Regions from separate parts of the Streptomyces sp. NPDC001663 genome, predicted to be linked through region 2. Evidence: riboswitches for the same ligand, from Rfam matches in the RefSeq annotation. Region 2 holds a riboswitch; each other region holds the start of a gene.
The links. A riboswitch is a leader RNA that binds a small molecule or an ion and turns the genes downstream of it on or off. The one in region 2 is predicted to bind thiamine pyrophosphate.
Positions count from the first base shown of each region.

Region 1: it holds a riboswitch for thiamine pyrophosphate, as region 2 does, so the genes downstream of both, thiC (phosphomethylpyrimidine synthase ThiC) here and ACFY1L_RS33565 (thiamine ABC transporter substrate binding subunit) in region 2, are expected to answer to the same signal.
Region 3: it holds a riboswitch for thiamine pyrophosphate, as region 2 does, so the genes downstream of both, thiO (glycine oxidase ThiO) here and ACFY1L_RS33565 (thiamine ABC transporter substrate binding subunit) in region 2, are expected to answer to the same signal.

Region 1 covers NZ_JBIAUR010000012.1:173,782-178,980, reverse strand. The annotation lists gene ACFY1L_RS34880 (hypothetical protein) at 1-102, opposite strand, end outside; gene ACFY1L_RS34875 (VWA domain-containing protein) at 142-1,518, opposite strand; gene thiC (phosphomethylpyrimidine synthase ThiC) at 1,615-3,435, opposite strand; TPP riboswitch at 3,428-3,617, opposite strand; gene ACFY1L_RS34865 (YibE/F family protein) at 3,689-5,199, shown strand, end outside.
Region 2 covers NZ_JBIAUR010000011.1:288,185-293,383, forward strand. The annotation lists gene ACFY1L_RS33545 (SRPBCC family protein) at 1-43, shown strand, start outside; gene ACFY1L_RS33550 (hypothetical protein) at 51-455, opposite strand; gene ACFY1L_RS33555 (NUDIX domain-containing protein) at 594-1,145, shown strand; gene rlmN (23S rRNA (adenine(2503)-C(2))-methyltransferase RlmN) at 1,172-2,278, shown strand; TPP riboswitch at 2,302-2,407, shown strand; gene ACFY1L_RS33565 (thiamine ABC transporter substrate binding subunit) at 2,495-3,571, shown strand; gene ACFY1L_RS33570 (ABC transporter permease) at 3,634-5,199, shown strand, end outside.
Region 3 covers NZ_JBIAUR010000008.1:215,434-220,632, forward strand. The annotation lists gene ACFY1L_RS26145 (Rv2175c family DNA-binding protein) at 172-543, opposite strand; gene ACFY1L_RS26150 (NAD(P)/FAD-dependent oxidoreductase) at 608-1,849, opposite strand; gene ACFY1L_RS26155 (hypothetical protein) at 1,922-2,266, opposite strand; TPP riboswitch at 2,320-2,431, shown strand; gene thiO (glycine oxidase ThiO) at 2,429-3,583, shown strand; gene thiS (sulfur carrier protein ThiS) at 3,580-3,780, shown strand; gene ACFY1L_RS26170 (thiazole synthase) at 3,784-4,578, shown strand; gene pknB (Stk1 family PASTA domain-containing Ser/Thr kinase) at 4,697-5,199, shown strand, end outside.

The DNA.
Region 1 (5,199 bases), on a different contig from region 2:
GTTGCCGGCCGCCGCGAACTCCTTCGACTTCTGGGCCATGCCCTCCTCGATCTCCTCCTGGCTCCCGCCGTGCTCACGGCGGATGTCGTGGGAGATCTTCATCGATGACAACCACACGCCTGAGATATCCGGGGCGCAGGATCAAAGAATGCCTGCCCGACCGGCAGCAGCAACCCAGGTCGGGAACTCGGACAGAAGCCGATCGTAGAGGTCCTGGTCGGGGACTGAACTGATGTCGTCAACGGCGAAGAACCCCACGTTGTCGACGCGGCGGCCGGGCAGGGTGTCGAAGCGTTCCAGCACTCCGTAGTTGGACCGTCCCAAACCCACGAACTGCCAGAAGATCGGTTCCTCAACCGCTTCCCGGAGCTCCCGCTCGATCGCGGAGTTGCGGTAGACGCCTCCATCGGAGAAGAACAGCACCAGGGTGGGGACAGGGGCCGGTTCTTCCCGGACATACGCACGGACTTCGGCGATCGCCTTCTGTTCTTCGTTCTGGATGCCGACCGTACGCATGTCGACCTGACCGGCTTCCAGTCCCTTACGGGGTTTCTTGCTTCTGCGGAAGAGGCTCAGTTCTCCTACCCGGACGTGAAGCCGCAGCCATTCGGGAAGGTCTCTCAGACGCAGGTCAGGCAGCCGTGCCGCGTTCGAAGCGAACGTCCAAGCCTGCATCTCACCATCATCGTCAAGCTGTGCGGCAACAGCCGCCATACGCTCGACTACGTCGGCCACGACACCCTTGGAATACAGGAAAGACATGGAACCGGATGCGTCCAGGACCAGGATGACGCGTGCGGTGACCCCGACTGCTCCATGCTTCCTCAGACTGACCGCCACCTGCTCCTTGCGCAGGGAGAGACGCTTGCGCATGTCGACGGGCAACTGCTCTTCGCCGTTACCAAGGTGCGGGCCGGCAGGCGTCTTGGCAGGGAGGGGTGATGCGAGAACAGGTGCCGTCGGCAGAGCGGACGTGTCCGGAGGGGCATCGTCAACAGTGATCCCGAAATCGGTGGCCAGCCCAGCGAGCCCGGAGGCATAGCCCTGCCCGACTGCTCGGAACTTCCACCGCCCCGCTCGTAGGTACAGCTCACCGCCGATGAACGCGGTCTCCGTCCCAGCCTCCATGTGGAACCGCGCGATCTCGGTCCGCGTCGCGGGGTCCAGCAGTCTCAAGGTCAGTCCAGGCACCTGACCGAACGTTCCGCCGTCGGCCGACGCCCCCAGTACGACCCGTTCGACGGCCGGTTCTAGCGAGCTCAGATCCACCTCGATCGCGTCGGTCAGGACACCCCCGGCACTCTGCTTCCCGAGATGCGTCACCGCGTTCGATGCATGTCGCGGCTGGTTGTAGAAGACGAAGTCACCATCGTCACGAACGCGGCCTGCCGCAGTGAGCAGCAACGCCGATGCGTCGACATCGGGCACATCAGGTCCCTCGGACCAAGCCAGCTCAACGCGCACTGCCGGAACATCGACGGGAAGGTTGGCGCCCTTGCTCAGTGCTCTCGCTGTCATGGAGTCAGTCTGCCCAGCCGAGAGAGCCGAAGGGCCGGCTTCCCGAGGTCTCAAGGGAAGCGATGCCCCGGAGAGCCGGGGCATCGAACCCTGTTCTCAGTCCGCAATCGGCAGGTAAACCCTGTTCCCGCTGGCCGCGAACTCCTTCGACTTCTGGAGCATCCCCTCAGCGACCTCCTCAGCCGTCGCCCCCGCAGCCGCCGTACCGCCGAACTGCGCTGTGATGCTTTGGCTGATCTTCATCGAGCAGAACTTCGGCCCGCACATCGAGCAGAAGTGGGCGGTCTTGGCCGGCTCCGCAGGCAGGGTCTCGTCGTGGAACTCCCGTGCCGTGTCCGGGTCCAGGGCGAGGTTGAACTGGTCCTCCCACCGGAACTCGAAGCGGGCGTCGGACAGCGCGTCGTCCCACTCCTGCGCACCGGGGTGCCCCTTGGCGAGGTCGGCCGCATGGGCGGCGATCTTGTAGGTGATGACGCCGGTCTTGACGTCGTCCCGGTTGGGCAGGCCCAGGTGCTCCTTGGGCGTGACGTAGCAGAGCATCGCCGTGCCCCACCAGGCGATCATCGCGGCGCCGATGCCGGAGGTGATGTGGTCGTACGCCGGCGCGACGTCCGTCGTCAGCGGGCCGAGCGTATAGAACGGAGCTTCATCGCAGATCTCCTGCTGAAGGTCGATGTTCTCCTTGATCTTGTGCATGGGGACGTGTCCCGGGCCCTCGATCATGGTCTGTACGTTGAAACGCTTGGCGATCGTGTTGAGTTCCCCGAGCGTCCTCAACTCCGCGAACTGCGCCTCGTCGTTGGCGTCCGCGATCGAACCCGGCCTGAGGCCGTCGCCCAGCGAGTAGGTGACGTCGTAGGCGGCCAGGATCTCGCAGAGTTCCTCGAAGTTCTCGTACAGGAACGACTCCTTGTGGTGCGCGAGGCACCACGCGGCCATGATCGAACCGCCGCGCGAGACGATGCCGGTCTTGCGGTTCGCGGTGAGCGGGACGAACGGCAGGCGGACACCCGCGTGGACGGTCATGTAGTCCACGCCCTGCTCGGCCTGCTCGATGACCGTGTCCTTGTAGATCTCCCAGGTCAGCTCCTCGGCGCGACCGTCGACCTTCTCGAGGGCCTGATAGAGCGGCACCGTGCCGATGGGGACGGGGGAGTTGCGCAGCACCCACTCGCGGGTGGTGTGGATGTTGCGGCCGGTGGACAGGTCCATGACGGTGTCAGCGCCCCAGCGGGTCGCCCAGGTCATCTTCTCGACCTCTTCCTCGATAGAGGAAGTGACCGCGGAGTTGCCGATGTTGGCGTTGACCTTCACCAGGAACCGCTTGCCGATGATCATCGGCTCGATCTCCGGGTGGTTGACGTTGGCCGGCAGCACCGCGCGCCCCGCCGCGATCTCCTCGCGGACCACCTCGGGCGACACGTTCTCGCGGACGGCCACGAACTCCATCTCCGGCGTGATCTCACCGCGGCGCGCGTACGTGAGCTGGGTGACCGCCTTGCCGTCGCGGCTCCGGCGCGGCTGGCGCGGCCGCCCCGGGAAGACCGCGTCGAGGTTGCGCAGACCACCTCGCGGTGAGGTGTGCTTGATCCCGTCGTCCTCGGGACGGACGGGGCGGCCCGCGTACTCTTCGGTGTCGCCGCGAGCGATGATCCAGTTCTCCCGCAGCGGAGCGAGCCCCCTGCGGACGTCGGTCTCGACGAGCGGATCGGTGTACGGGCCCGACGTGTCGTACAGCGTGACCGACTGCCCGTTGGTGAGGTGCACCTGACGGACAGGCACGTGCAGATCGGGGCGTGAGCCCTCGACATACGCCTTGTGCCAGCCGATGGACTTCCCGGCCTCCTGGGACTTTTCACCCGCGATGGGCTGTTCGTCCTGGCTGGAGGCAGGCGTGCGTGCGTCCTTGTTGGTCATGAGACCTACTCCCTACGCCGGCATTACCCGGTAACAGGTTCGGCGGTCGACGCAGCGGTTTCCGTCTGCCGACGTTTCGTGGGGAACATCACTCGACTTCGGTGATGTTCCACGTGAAACATCGCTGGGACGGAGGTCAGCGCCCTCTCAGCCCGGTGCTCCGAGCTCCCGCGTGTGCAAAGGTGCCTCCACGCTAGCGTCAATTCGGGCGCGGTGAACAGGGGGCCCCTGTCGTTCTTGCGATGATCGGGCGGTGACCACGACACATCAGCCCCCGTACCCACCACCCGAGCCGCCCCGCCGGCCCGGCTATGGCAGCGGCCCCGGACACGGCAGCGGCCGTGCCGACAGCCGCGGATACGGCAGCGATTTCGACGGTGCACACGATCACGATTCGGGACACGGCCACGAGTCCGGACACGGCCATGGATCCGGACACGGCCATGGATCCGGGCACGGTCACGGACCCCGGTCGGACGGCGGACACGGGCACGATCACGGCGACCATGGACACGGTCCCGGCTCCGGCGGCGGGCACGGGCACAGTCACAGCCACGGTCCGGCAGCTCCCGTCTCCAAGCACCTGCGCAAGGTCATCGCGGCGATCCTCATCCCGTTCGCCGCGGCCGTCGTGGTCGGGCTCGTCGTGCTGTGGCCCGGCGGTGCCCCTTCGCACGAGCGCACCGGAGTGGGCTTCGACCGGCAGACCCAGCAGGCGACCGTCACCAAGGTCGTGAGCGTGAGCTGCAAGTCGGTCAACGCCTCGGGCGAGACCCCGACCGGCGACACCTCCACCGCCGAGGGCTCCTCCGCGAAGCAGGAGGCGAACGGCACCTGCAAGAAGGCGACGATCCGCGTCGACTCCGGCAAGGACAAGGGCCGTACCTTCACCGAGATCGTGCAGCCGGACCAGTCACGGCAGTTGCACGAGGGTGAGAAGGTCGTGGCCGCCTACGAGCCCTCGGCGCCCAAGGACCTGCAGTACTCGGTCACCGACGTGAACCGCAGGTTCCCGATGGCGCTGCTCGCCGGCATCTTCGCGCTCGCCGTCGTGGTGGTGGGCCGGATGCGCGGCGTCATGGCACTGGTCGCGCTGGCCGTGAGTTTCCTGGTGCTGACGTTCTTCATCCTGCCCGCGATCCTGCAGGGTTCGAATCCGCTGCTGGTGGCGGTCATCGGGGCGAGCGCCATCATGCTGATCGCCCTCTACATGTGCCACGGCCTGTCGGCTCGTACGTCCGTGGCCGTGCTGGGCACGCTGCTCTCGCTGGTACTGATCGGCTTCCTGGGATCGGGGTTCATCGGCTGGGCCGCGCTCACCGGCAACACCGACGACAACACCGGCCTGATCCATGGCCTGTATCCGTCGATCGACATGAGTGGTCTGCTGCTCGCGGGCGTCATCATCGGCTCGCTCGGTGTCCTCGACGACGTGACGGTCACGCAGACGTCGGCGGTCTGGGAGCTGCACGAGGCCAATCCGTCGATGGGCTGGCGGGGGCTGTACCGGGCGGGCATCCGCATCGGCCGCGACCACATCGCGTCCGTCGTCAACACACTCGTTCTCGCCTACGCGGGCGCCGCGCTGCCGTTGCTGCTGCTGTTCTCCATCGCGCAGAGCAGTGTGGGGACGGTCGCCAACAGCGAGCTCGTCGCGGAGGAGATCGTGCGCACGCTGGTGGGCTCGATCGGCCTGGTCGCCTCCGTGCCGGTCACAACGCTGCTCGCGGCGCTGGTGGTCGCGGCCGACCGTCCGGGACCGGA
Region 2 (5,199 bases):
CGAGCAGCTGCTCAAGGACAAGCTGGAGCACACCACCGCCTAGCCGGCGGCTACGAGGTGCAGACGTCCTTCAGCTCGTCGGCCGCCCTGTCGATCTGGGTGGAGTCCGGGTTCTCGCCGTTCAGGACGGCCTTGTTGTAGTCGGCGACGGCTTGGTTCAGGTTCTTCACCGCCTTGTCGACCTTGCTGTCGTCGGACTTGGCATCGATCTTGTCGAGGTTCTTCTCGATCGTGTCGATGGACTCGTCGGTCCGCGAGGGGTCGCTCGCCGCGGCCTGCCCGGCCTCGTGGATCGCCTTCAGGCTGTCGGCGATCGTGTCGTAGTTCTGCACGCAGTCCAGCGAGTTGTCCACGTCGTCGGGGTCGCAGCCGGTGACGAGTCCGGCGGTCAGCGCGGCGGCTGCCACGGCGGTGGCGAGGGTGGTGGTACGGCGGCGTCGGCGGTTGGCGGCCATGGACGGTCCCCTTCTGGAAGGCTCTGGTGGTGCTGTGCCCTGTGCCGACCACGATCCCGGCGTGCGGGTGCGGCCACGAGGGAACCATCACCCCGATCCGTGGTGTAGCCCGCTACACCGTCACTGAGGGGGGCCCGGATGCACGAGCCTGTCCGCGTGGACAGCCTGAGCGAACTCCAGGCATGGCTGACCCGGCACGGAATCCCGTTCGACGCGTGGGGCCGTGACGGCAGCAAGCCGGTCACGAGCCTGTGGCGGGAGATCGCGTCCGGTGAGTCATGGCTCTCGGAGGATCCGCCCCTGCGGCAGGTCGCCGTGGTCAGTGTGCGGATCGAAGCGGACGGCAAGCAGCTGACCGAGGTCAGGCAGCTCATGGCCACCGGGGCCGTACGCGAGAGGAACTCCCCGCCCACGGAGAAGCTGAAGCCGGGGGAGACGGCTGTCGCCGGGGCGCTTCGGTGCGTGGCCGAAGAGCTCCGGGTGGAGGCGCGGTACGTGAGGGTCGCCACCGAGCCGGTCTCCACGACCGTCGAGCAGGTCGACTCGCCGTCCTTTCCGGGTCTGCCGACGCGATACCTCCTGCACACGGTCGCCGCGGACGTCCCCGGCCTTCCCACCTCGGCATTCGCCACGGATGAGGCGTCCGGCAGCGATGCGGCGGTGCGCACTCACCACTGGGAATGGCATTAGCGGCGATCTGCGACACTGGTACAGCCATGCCTAAGCCCGGAGAACTCACTTTCGTCGCCCCCCGCGGAGCCAAGAAGCCGCCGCGGCACCTTGCCGATCTCACGCCTGCCGAGCGTAAGGACGTCATGTCCGAGATCGGGGAGAAGCCGTTTCGTGCCAAGCAGCTCTCGCAGCACTACTTCGCGCGGTACGCGCACGACCCGGCGGAGTGGACCGACATCCCGGCCGGTTCGCGGGAGAAGCTGCGCGAGGCGCTGCTGCCCGAGCTGATGAGCGTCGTACGGCATCTGTCGACCGACGAGGGCACCACCCGCAAGACGCTGTGGCGGTTGTTCGACGGGACGCTCGTCGAGTCGGTGCTCATGCGTTATCCGGACCGGGTGACCATGTGCATCAGCTCGCAGGCGGGGTGCGGGATGAACTGCCCGTTCTGCGCCACCGGGCAGGCGGGGCTGGACCGGAACCTGTCCTCCGCCGAGATCGTGCACCAGATCGTCGACGGGATGCGGGCGCTGCGGGACGGGGAGGTCCCGGGCGGGCCGGCCCGGCTGTCCAACATCGTGTTCATGGGCATGGGCGAGCCCCTCGCGAACTACAAGCGGGTCGTCACGGCCATCCGCTCGCTCACCGACCCCGCGCCGGACGGGCTCGGGCTCTCGCAGCGTGGCATCACCGTGTCGACCGTCGGGCTTGTGCCCGCCATCCACCGGTTCGCCGACGAGGGCTTCAAGTGCCGGCTCGCGATCTCGCTGCACGCACCCGACGACGAGCTGCGCGACACCCTCGTCCCCGTCAACACGCGGTGGAAGGTGCGCGAGGTGCTCGACGCCGGGTTCGAGTACGTGGAGAAGAGCGGGCGGCGGTTGTCGATCGAGTACGCGCTGATCCGGGACATCAACGACCAGGCCTGGCGCGGTGACCGGCTCGGGCGGCTGCTGCGCGGCAAGCCCGTGCACGTCAATCTCATCCCGCTCAACCCGACGCCCGGGTCCAAGTGGACCGCCTCGCGGCCCGAGGACGAGAAGGCGTTCGTCGAGGCCATCGCGGCGCACGGGGTGCCGGTGACCGTCCGGGACACCCGTGGTCAGGAGATCGACGGGGCCTGCGGTCAGCTCGCGGCCACCGAGCGGTAATCTGAGCCCGTACGTACATCTTCATATTCCGACAGGGGAGCGCCACAGCGCTGAGAGTGCGGGAGAGTCCGCAGACCCTCTGAACCTTGCCCAGGTCATTCTGGGTAGGAAGTTCGGTCATCACTCAAGCTGTTGCGCCCTGCCCGGGAGCCGGCGGAATCCTCCGGCGGTCCCGGGCGGGGCCGCGTCTCTTCCTGGTCACCCAGGAGGAATTCAGTGCACACCAAGACGTTCGTGGCCGCGGCCGTCGGCCTTGGCCTGATCACGCTGTCCGCGTGCGGGTCGTCGTCCGGCAGTGAGGGCTCCGGCGACTCCAAGACCGTCACCCTCGTCAGCCACGACTCGTGGGCCGTCTCGAAGAGCGTCCTCGCGGACTTCGAGAAGCAGTCCGGCTACAAGGTCCACGTCCTCAAGGACGGCGACGCGGGGCAGGCCGTCAACAAGGCCATCCTCACCAAGGACAACCCGCAGGGCGACGTCTTCTTCGGCGTCGACAACACCCTGCTGTCGCGGGCGCTCGACAACGGGCTCTTCCAGTCGTACGAGGCGAAGGGCTCCGATCTGGTCCTGCCGCAGTACCGCGTCGATCAGGCCAAGCACCGGGTCACGCCGATCGACTCCGGAGACATCTGCGTCAACTACGACAAGGCGTACTTCAGCAAGCACAAGCTGACCCCGCCGCAGTCGTTCGACGATCTGATCAAGCCGGCGTACAAGAACCTCCTCGTCACCGAGAACGCCTCCACCTCCTCGCCCGGCCTCGGCTTCCTGCTCGGCAGCGCCGCGAAGTACGGCGACGACGGCTGGGAGGGCTACTGGAAGAAGCTCAAGGCGAACGGCGTGAAGGTCGTCGACGGCTGGGAGCAGGCCTACAACGAGGAGTTCTCCGGGTCCGCGGGCGGCAAGAAGGCCAAGGCCGACCGGCCGCTCGTCGTCTCCTACGCCTCCTCGCCGCCCGCCGAGGTCATCTACGGCGACCCGAAGCCGAAGACCGCGCCGACCGGGGTGTCGTACGGGACCTGCTTCCGGCAGATCGAGTACGCGGGGCTGCTCAGCAACGCCAAGAACAGCAAGGGGGGCAAGGCGTTCATCGACTTCCTGCTCACCAAGGAGTTCCAGGACGACATGCCGCTGAACATGTTCGTCTACCCGGTGCGCGAGGCCGCTCAGGTGCCGGCCGAGTTCGTGAAGTACGGGCCGCAGGCCAAGGACCCCGAGACCATGGCGCCCGACAAGATCGCCGCCAACCGTGACCAGTGGGTCAAGTCGTGGACGTCACTCGTACTGAAGTAGCCGAAGCGGCCGAAGCGGCCGTCCGGAAACGGCGTTCGGGGAACGCGACGCGGCTCGGGCTCATGGCCGTGCCCGTCGTGTTCTTCGGCGTCTTCTTCGCCTGGCCCGTCGCCGCGATCGTGGCGCGCGGGCTCAAGGTCGACGGGGTATGGCAGTTCGGGCGGATCGCGGACGTCGTCACGCAGTCCGACATCCGGCACGTGCTGTGGTTCACCACCTGGCAGGCGCTCGCCTCCACCGCGCTCACGCTGCTGATCGCGCTCCCCGGCGCGTACGTCTTCGCGCGCTTCGAGTTCCCCGGCAAGCAGGTGCTGCGGGCCGTCGTCACCGTCCCGTTCGTGCTGCCGACCGTCGTCGTCGGTACGGCTTTCCTGGCGCTCGTCGGACGCGGGGGACTGCTCGACGAGTTGTGGGGCGTACGGCTCGACACGACCGTCTGGGCCATCCTGCTCGCGCACGTCTTCTTCAACTACGCCGTCGTCGTACGGACCGTCGGCGGGCTCTGGGGCCAGCTGGACCCGCGGCAGGAGGAGGCGGCGCGGATGCTGGGTGCCTCGCCGCTCAGGGCCTGGCGGAAGGTGACCCTGCCCGCCCTCGCGCCCGCCGTGGCGGCCGCCGCGCTGATGGTCTTCCTCTTCACCTTCACGTCCTTCGGCGTGGTGCAGATCCTCGGCGGGCCGACGTTCTCGACGCTGGAGGTCGAGATCTACCGGCAGACGTCGGAGATCTTCGACCTCTCCACGGCCGCGGTCCTCACCATCGTCCAGTTCGTGGCGGTCGGCGCGATCCTCGCCGTACACGCCTCGACCGTACGGCGGCGGGAGACCGCCCTGCGGCTGGTGGACGCGAACGTCACGGCGCGGCGGCCGCGCGGGGCGAGGGAGTGGGGGCTGCTCGCCGGTGTCCTCGCCACCGTCCTCGTGCTGCTCGTGCTGCCGCTGGCCGTGCTGGTGCAGAGGTCCCTCGACGCCCCCGGCTTCGGCTACTACCGGGCGTTGACGCGCGACGACGGCGGTACCTTCCTCGTGCCGCCGATCGAGGCCATCGGCAACTCGCTCCAGTACGCCCTCGCCGCGACCGCCGTCGCCGTGGTGATCGGCGGTCTCGCCGCCGCGGCCCTGACCCGCCGGGACGCGGGCCGGCTGGTCCGCGGCTTCGACGCGCTGCTGATGCTGCCGCTCGGCGTCTCCGCGGTGACGGTCGGCTTCGGGTTCCTCATCGCGCTGGACAAGCCGCCGCTGGACCTGAGGAGTTCATGGATCCTGGTGCCGCTCGCGCAGGCGCTGGTGGGCGTCCCCTTCGTCGTACGGACCATGCTGCCCGTGCTGCGAGCGGTGGACGCGCGGCTCAGGGAGGCGGCGACCGTGCTCGGGGCGTCGCCGTGGCGGGTGTGGCGGGAGGTCGACCTGCCGATGGTGCGGCGGGCGCTGCTGGTCGCCGCCGGGTTCGCGTTCGCGGTGTCGCTGGGGGAGTTCGGGGCGACCGTGTTCATCGCGCGGCCCGACAACCCGACGCTGCCGGTCGCGGTGGCGCGGCTGCTGGGTCGGCCCGGTGATCTCAACTACGGCCAGGCGATGGCCCTTTCGACGATTCTGATGGTGGTGTGCGCGGTGGCGCTGCTGGTGCTC
Region 3 (5,199 bases), on a different contig from region 2:
CGGTGTCGGTGGTATACGGGCCGCGGACCGGTGCGGTCGGCCGCGACCGGGCCGTAGTGAACCACAGGCATGGCTCGCTCGGCCGCGGTGGATCGCGGCCGTGGCCCTCGCCGGCCACGGCCCGTACGCCGGACGGTGTTCAGTCGGCCTGTTCGGTCAGGCCTGTTCGGGTCAGACGGCGAGCGCCTGGGCCCGGCGCTTCACCTCCGTGCCGCGATTCTCGCTGAGCGCCTGCGCGGGGGTGCCGGGCAGGCTGTCGTCGGGGGTGAAGAGCCACTCCAGCATCTCTTCGTCGGAGAAGCCGTCGTCCCGCAGGAGCGTCAGGGTCCCGGTCAGGCCCTTGACGACCTTCTGCTCGGCCCCGTCGATGAAGGCGGCGGGGACGTGCAGTGCGCGGTTCTCGCCACGGCGTACGGCGATGAGCTGGCCCTCCTTGACCAGCTGCCGCACACGCGTCACCTCGACATCGAGCATCTCTGCGATGTCGGGGAGGGTGAGCCAGGCGGGGACGAGAGCATCGATCTTTGCGTCAATCTCGGTCACGGAACAAGCCTGCCATCCCGCACTGACAGTCGGAAGCCGGGATCGTCCGACCAGCGGTTTCGCGTTACGCCGTGGCCGCCTTCAAGGGCCGTGCCGGATCCGCCAGCAGCCCCGGATCCATCGGCGTACCCGCCTCTATCAGCCGCCTGCCCTGCGCCAGGTCCCGCGGCCTGCCCACCGCCAGCAGGGCGACGAGGCGGTTGTCACGGAGCCAGCAGACGGACCAGGCGGGGCCCGACGGGTCGCCGCGCCACAGGGTCGTGTCGGCGGAGGTGTGGTGGCCGGCGTACTGGACGAAGCGGCCGAACTGCTCGGACCAGAAGTACGGGACGGGGTCGTAGACCGCCGGCGGCTCCCCGGTGGCCTCGCCGATGATGTTCGCGGCGACCGTGCGCGGGCCCTGGAGGGCGTTGTCCCAGTGGTGGACCAGCAGGCGCTCGCCGTACCTTCCCGAAGGGAAGGATGCGCAGTCGCCCACCGCATAGACGTCCGGTGCCGAGGTGCGCAGGTGGTCGTCGGCCACGACCTCGCGGTGCACCCCGAGGTCGATGCCGGAGTCGGCGAGCCAGGCCGTGGCGGGGCGCGCGCCGATGCCGACCACGACCGCGCCCGCGGGCAGCCGCGCGCCGTCGTCGAGGACGACCGAGCCGGGTTCGATGCGCTCCACGCGCGCGTGCGTACGCAGCGACGCGCCGGCGTCGGCGTACCAGGACGTCATCGGCGCCGCCACCTCGGCGGGCAGCGCGCCCGCGAGCGGCCGGTCCGCGGCCTCGACGACGGTCACCGCGCAGCCCGCCTCGCGCGCTGCCGTGGCGAACTCGGCGCCGATCCAGCCCGCGCCGACCACCACGATGTCGTGCTGCCGGGCGAGCACGGGCCGCAGCCGCTCGGCGTCGTCCAGGGTGCGCAGCAGATGCACTCCGGGCACGCCCTCGGCGCCCGGCAGCCGGATCGGTTCGGCGCCGGTGGCGAGGACCAGGACGTCGTACGGGACGGGCCCGGCCTCGGTGTCCAGTTCGTGCTCGGCGGAGCGCACGCCCAGGGCCTCCCGCCCCAGCTGCAGCTCGATGCCGAGCGCCTCGAAGTCGACGTCGAAGGCGGAGCCCTCGGACTTGCCGAGCAGGACGGCCTTGGACAGCGGTGGCCGGTCGTACGGCTGGTGGGGCTCGGCGCCGATCAGCGTGACGGTGCCGGTGAAGCCCTGCTCGCGCAGGGCGACGGCGGTCTGCACACCGGCCATGCCCGCGCCGACGACGACCACGCGCCGTCCCGGTGCCGTGCTCGCGTCCCGTGTCTGCTCGCTCACCTGATCACCATAGACAACTGACAAATTGTCAGTCAGGAGTCGTGCGCCGTGACCTGCTGCACAAGGGCCGGCTCAGGCGTCGGCGACCTGCTCCACCACACTCGTCCCGCTGCCCGGCTGCGACTCCCACTCCCAGGTCTCCTCGAGGCGCACCCGTCCGTCCGGCAGCTCCACCACCGTCGACACGCAGTGTCCCGAGGACGTCGTCCCGTCGTGCTTGAGCTGCACGTACCGGAAGTCCAGCCGGTCACCCGACCGAGTACCCACAAGGTGCCCGCGTACGACGTCGCCGCCCGCGTACTCGGCCCAGATCTCGCCGTCCTTCTCGTGGTACGTGAAGCGCGTACGGGTACCCACCTGACCTGGGGCTTGGTCGGCGACGGGCGCGAGGACGAGGCCGTCCAGCGAGCGGGGCATGACAGGAGGCTCCCTTACAGAGGCGTCGGGGGGCGGGCTAGGGTGGCCAACGTACAAGCACTCGCGGGAGCCCGGACGCACCGGGCTGAGAGGGAGGCTGGCGGCCTCCGACCGTACGAACCTGATCCGGGTCATGCCGGCGAAGGGAGGGGCTGGACGCCCATGTCGTCACGTACGTCAGACGTCCTCGTCATCGGGGGCGGAATCATCGGCCTGGTCACGGCCTGGCGCGCCGCTCAGCGCGGGTTCGCCACGGCCGTCGTGGACCCCGAACCGGGCGGCGGGGCCGCCCAGGTGGCCGCCGGGATGCTGGCCGCCGTCACCGAGCTGCACTACGGCGAGCAGACCCTGCTCGGCCTGAACCTCGCCTCGGCCCGCCGCTATCCGGACTTCGCGGCCGAGCTCACCGAGGTCACCGGGCTCGACCTCGGCTACCGCCAGTGCGGCACGCTCGCCGTCGCGCTGGACGCCGACGACCGCGCCCACCTGCGCGAACTGCATGCCCTGCAGCGGCAGTCGGGCCTGGAGTCCGAGTGGCTGTCGGGGCGCGACTGCCGGCGCCTGGAGCCGATGCTCGCGCCGGGCGTGCGCGGGGGGCTCAGGGTCGACGGCGACCACCAGATCGACCCGCGGCGCCTGGCACGCGCGCTCGTGGCCGCCTGCGAGCGGGCCGGAGTCGTGTTCCACCGGGTGTGGGCCGAGCGTTTCCATGTCGTACGGGACCGGGCCGCCGGCGTCACCACGGCGGACGGCGCCGAGCTGGGCGCGGGCCAGGTGGTGCTGGCCGCGGGCAGCCTCAGCGGGCGCCTGCCGGGCATCCCGGACGACGCACTGCCGCCGGTGCGGCCGGTGAAGGGGCAGGTGCTGCGACTGACCGTGCCGAAGCGGTTCGCGCCGTTCCTGAGCCGCACCGTGCGTGCCGTCGTCCGCGGCAGCCACGTCTACCTGGTGCCGCGCGAGAACGGCGAGCTGGTGATCGGCGCGACCAGCGAGGAGCTGGGCTGGGACACCACGGTCACCGCGGGCGGGGTGTACGAGCTGCTGCGCGACGCGCACGAACTCGTCCCCGGGATCACCGAACTGCCCCTGACGGAGACGCGCGCGGGCCTGCGCCCCGGCTCCCCCGACAACGCCCCGCTGCTCGGCCCGACGGAGCTGCCCGGACTGCTGCTGGCCACCGGCCACTACCGCAACGGCGTGCTGCTCACGCCGGTCACCGGCGACGCGCTGGCGCACGCCCTGGCCACCGGTGAGCTCCCGGACGAGGCCCGCCCGTTCACCCCGAAGCGCTTCGCGCTCATGGAGCAGCCCGTATGAACATCTCCGTCAACGGAGAGCCGCGGGAGTTCGCTCCCGGCACGGCTCTCGACACCGTCGTACGCGCGCTGACCCCGGCTCCCTCCGGAGTGGCAGCCGCCCTCAACGAAACCGTCGTCCCGCGCGCGCAGTGGCCGTCGACGTCCCTGACCGACGGGGACCGCGTCGAGGTCCTCACCGCCGTCCAAGGAGGCTGAACCATGGCCGACGACCCCTTTGTCATCGGCGGTACGTCCTTCACGTCCCGCCTGATCATGGGCACCGGCGGTGCCCCCAGCCTGGAGGTGCTGGAGCGGGCGCTGGTGGCCTCGGGCACGGAGCTGACGACGGTCGCGATGCGCCGCGTCGACCCTTCGGTGCACGGTTCCGTCCTGTCCGTCCTGGAGAAGCTCGGCATCCAGGTGCTGCCGAACACGGCCGGCTGCTTCACCGCGGGGGAGGCGGTGCTGACCGCACGGCTGGCGCGCGAGGCCCTCGGCACCGACCTGATCAAGCTCGAGGTCATCGCCGACGAGCGCACCCTCCTGCCCGACCCGATCGAGCTGCTGGACGCCGCCGAGACCCTGGTCGACGACGGTTTCACCGTGCTGCCGTACACGAACGACGACCCCGTGCTGGCGCGCAAGCTGGAGGACGTCGGCTGTGCGGCGATCATGCCGCTGGGCTCGCCGATCGGCTCCGGGCTCGGCATCCGCAATCCGCACAACTTCCAGCTGATCACCGAGCACGCGCGCGTACCGGTGATTCTGGACGCGGGCGCCGGTACGGCGTCGGACGCGGCGCTCGCGATGGAGCTGGGGTGCGCGGGTGTGATGCTCGCCTCGGCGGTGACGCGGGCGCAGGAGCCGCAGTTGATGGCCGAGGCCATGAAGCACGCCGTGGACGCGGGCCGGCTGGCGTTCCGGGCGGGCCGCATCCCGCGCCGCCATTTCGCCGAGGCGTCCTCGCCCCACGAGGGGCGCGCGCACCTGGATCCCGAGCGCCCCGCGTTCTGAACGGACGTTCGAAAAGATCCGGAAGTCGGTGCGACGTCCGTCACAGCTCGGCTGCAGTAGCGCCCCGATCCCGCAGGATCCAACGGCCCTGTCAGTCGCGGCTCGTACACTCACCTGCGTGGATACGACCCTTCAGGACCCTCTGGTCGGGCAGGTGCTCGACGGGCGCTACCGCGTGGACGCGCGGATCGCGGTCGGCGGGATGGCCACGGTCTACCGGGCCCTGGACACCCGCCTCGACCGCGTGCTCGCGCTCAAGGTGATGCACCCGACGCTGGCGGCCGACGGCTCCTTCGTCGAGCGGTTCATCCGGGAGGCCAAGTCGGTCGCGCGCCTCGCGCATCCGAACGTGGTGCAGGTCTTCGACCAGGGCACCGACGGGTCGTACGTCTATCTCGCCATGGAGTACGTCGCCGGGTGCACCCTGCGTGACGTGCTGCGCGAGCGCGGGGCGCTGCAGCCGCGCGCCGCCCTGGACATCCTGGAGCCGGTGCTCGCCGCGCTGGGCGCCGCCCACCGCGCCGGGTTCGTGCACCGGGACATGAAGCCGGAGAACGTGCTGATAGGGGACGACGGCCGGGTCAAGGTCGCCGACTTCGGCCTCGTACGTTCCGTGGACAC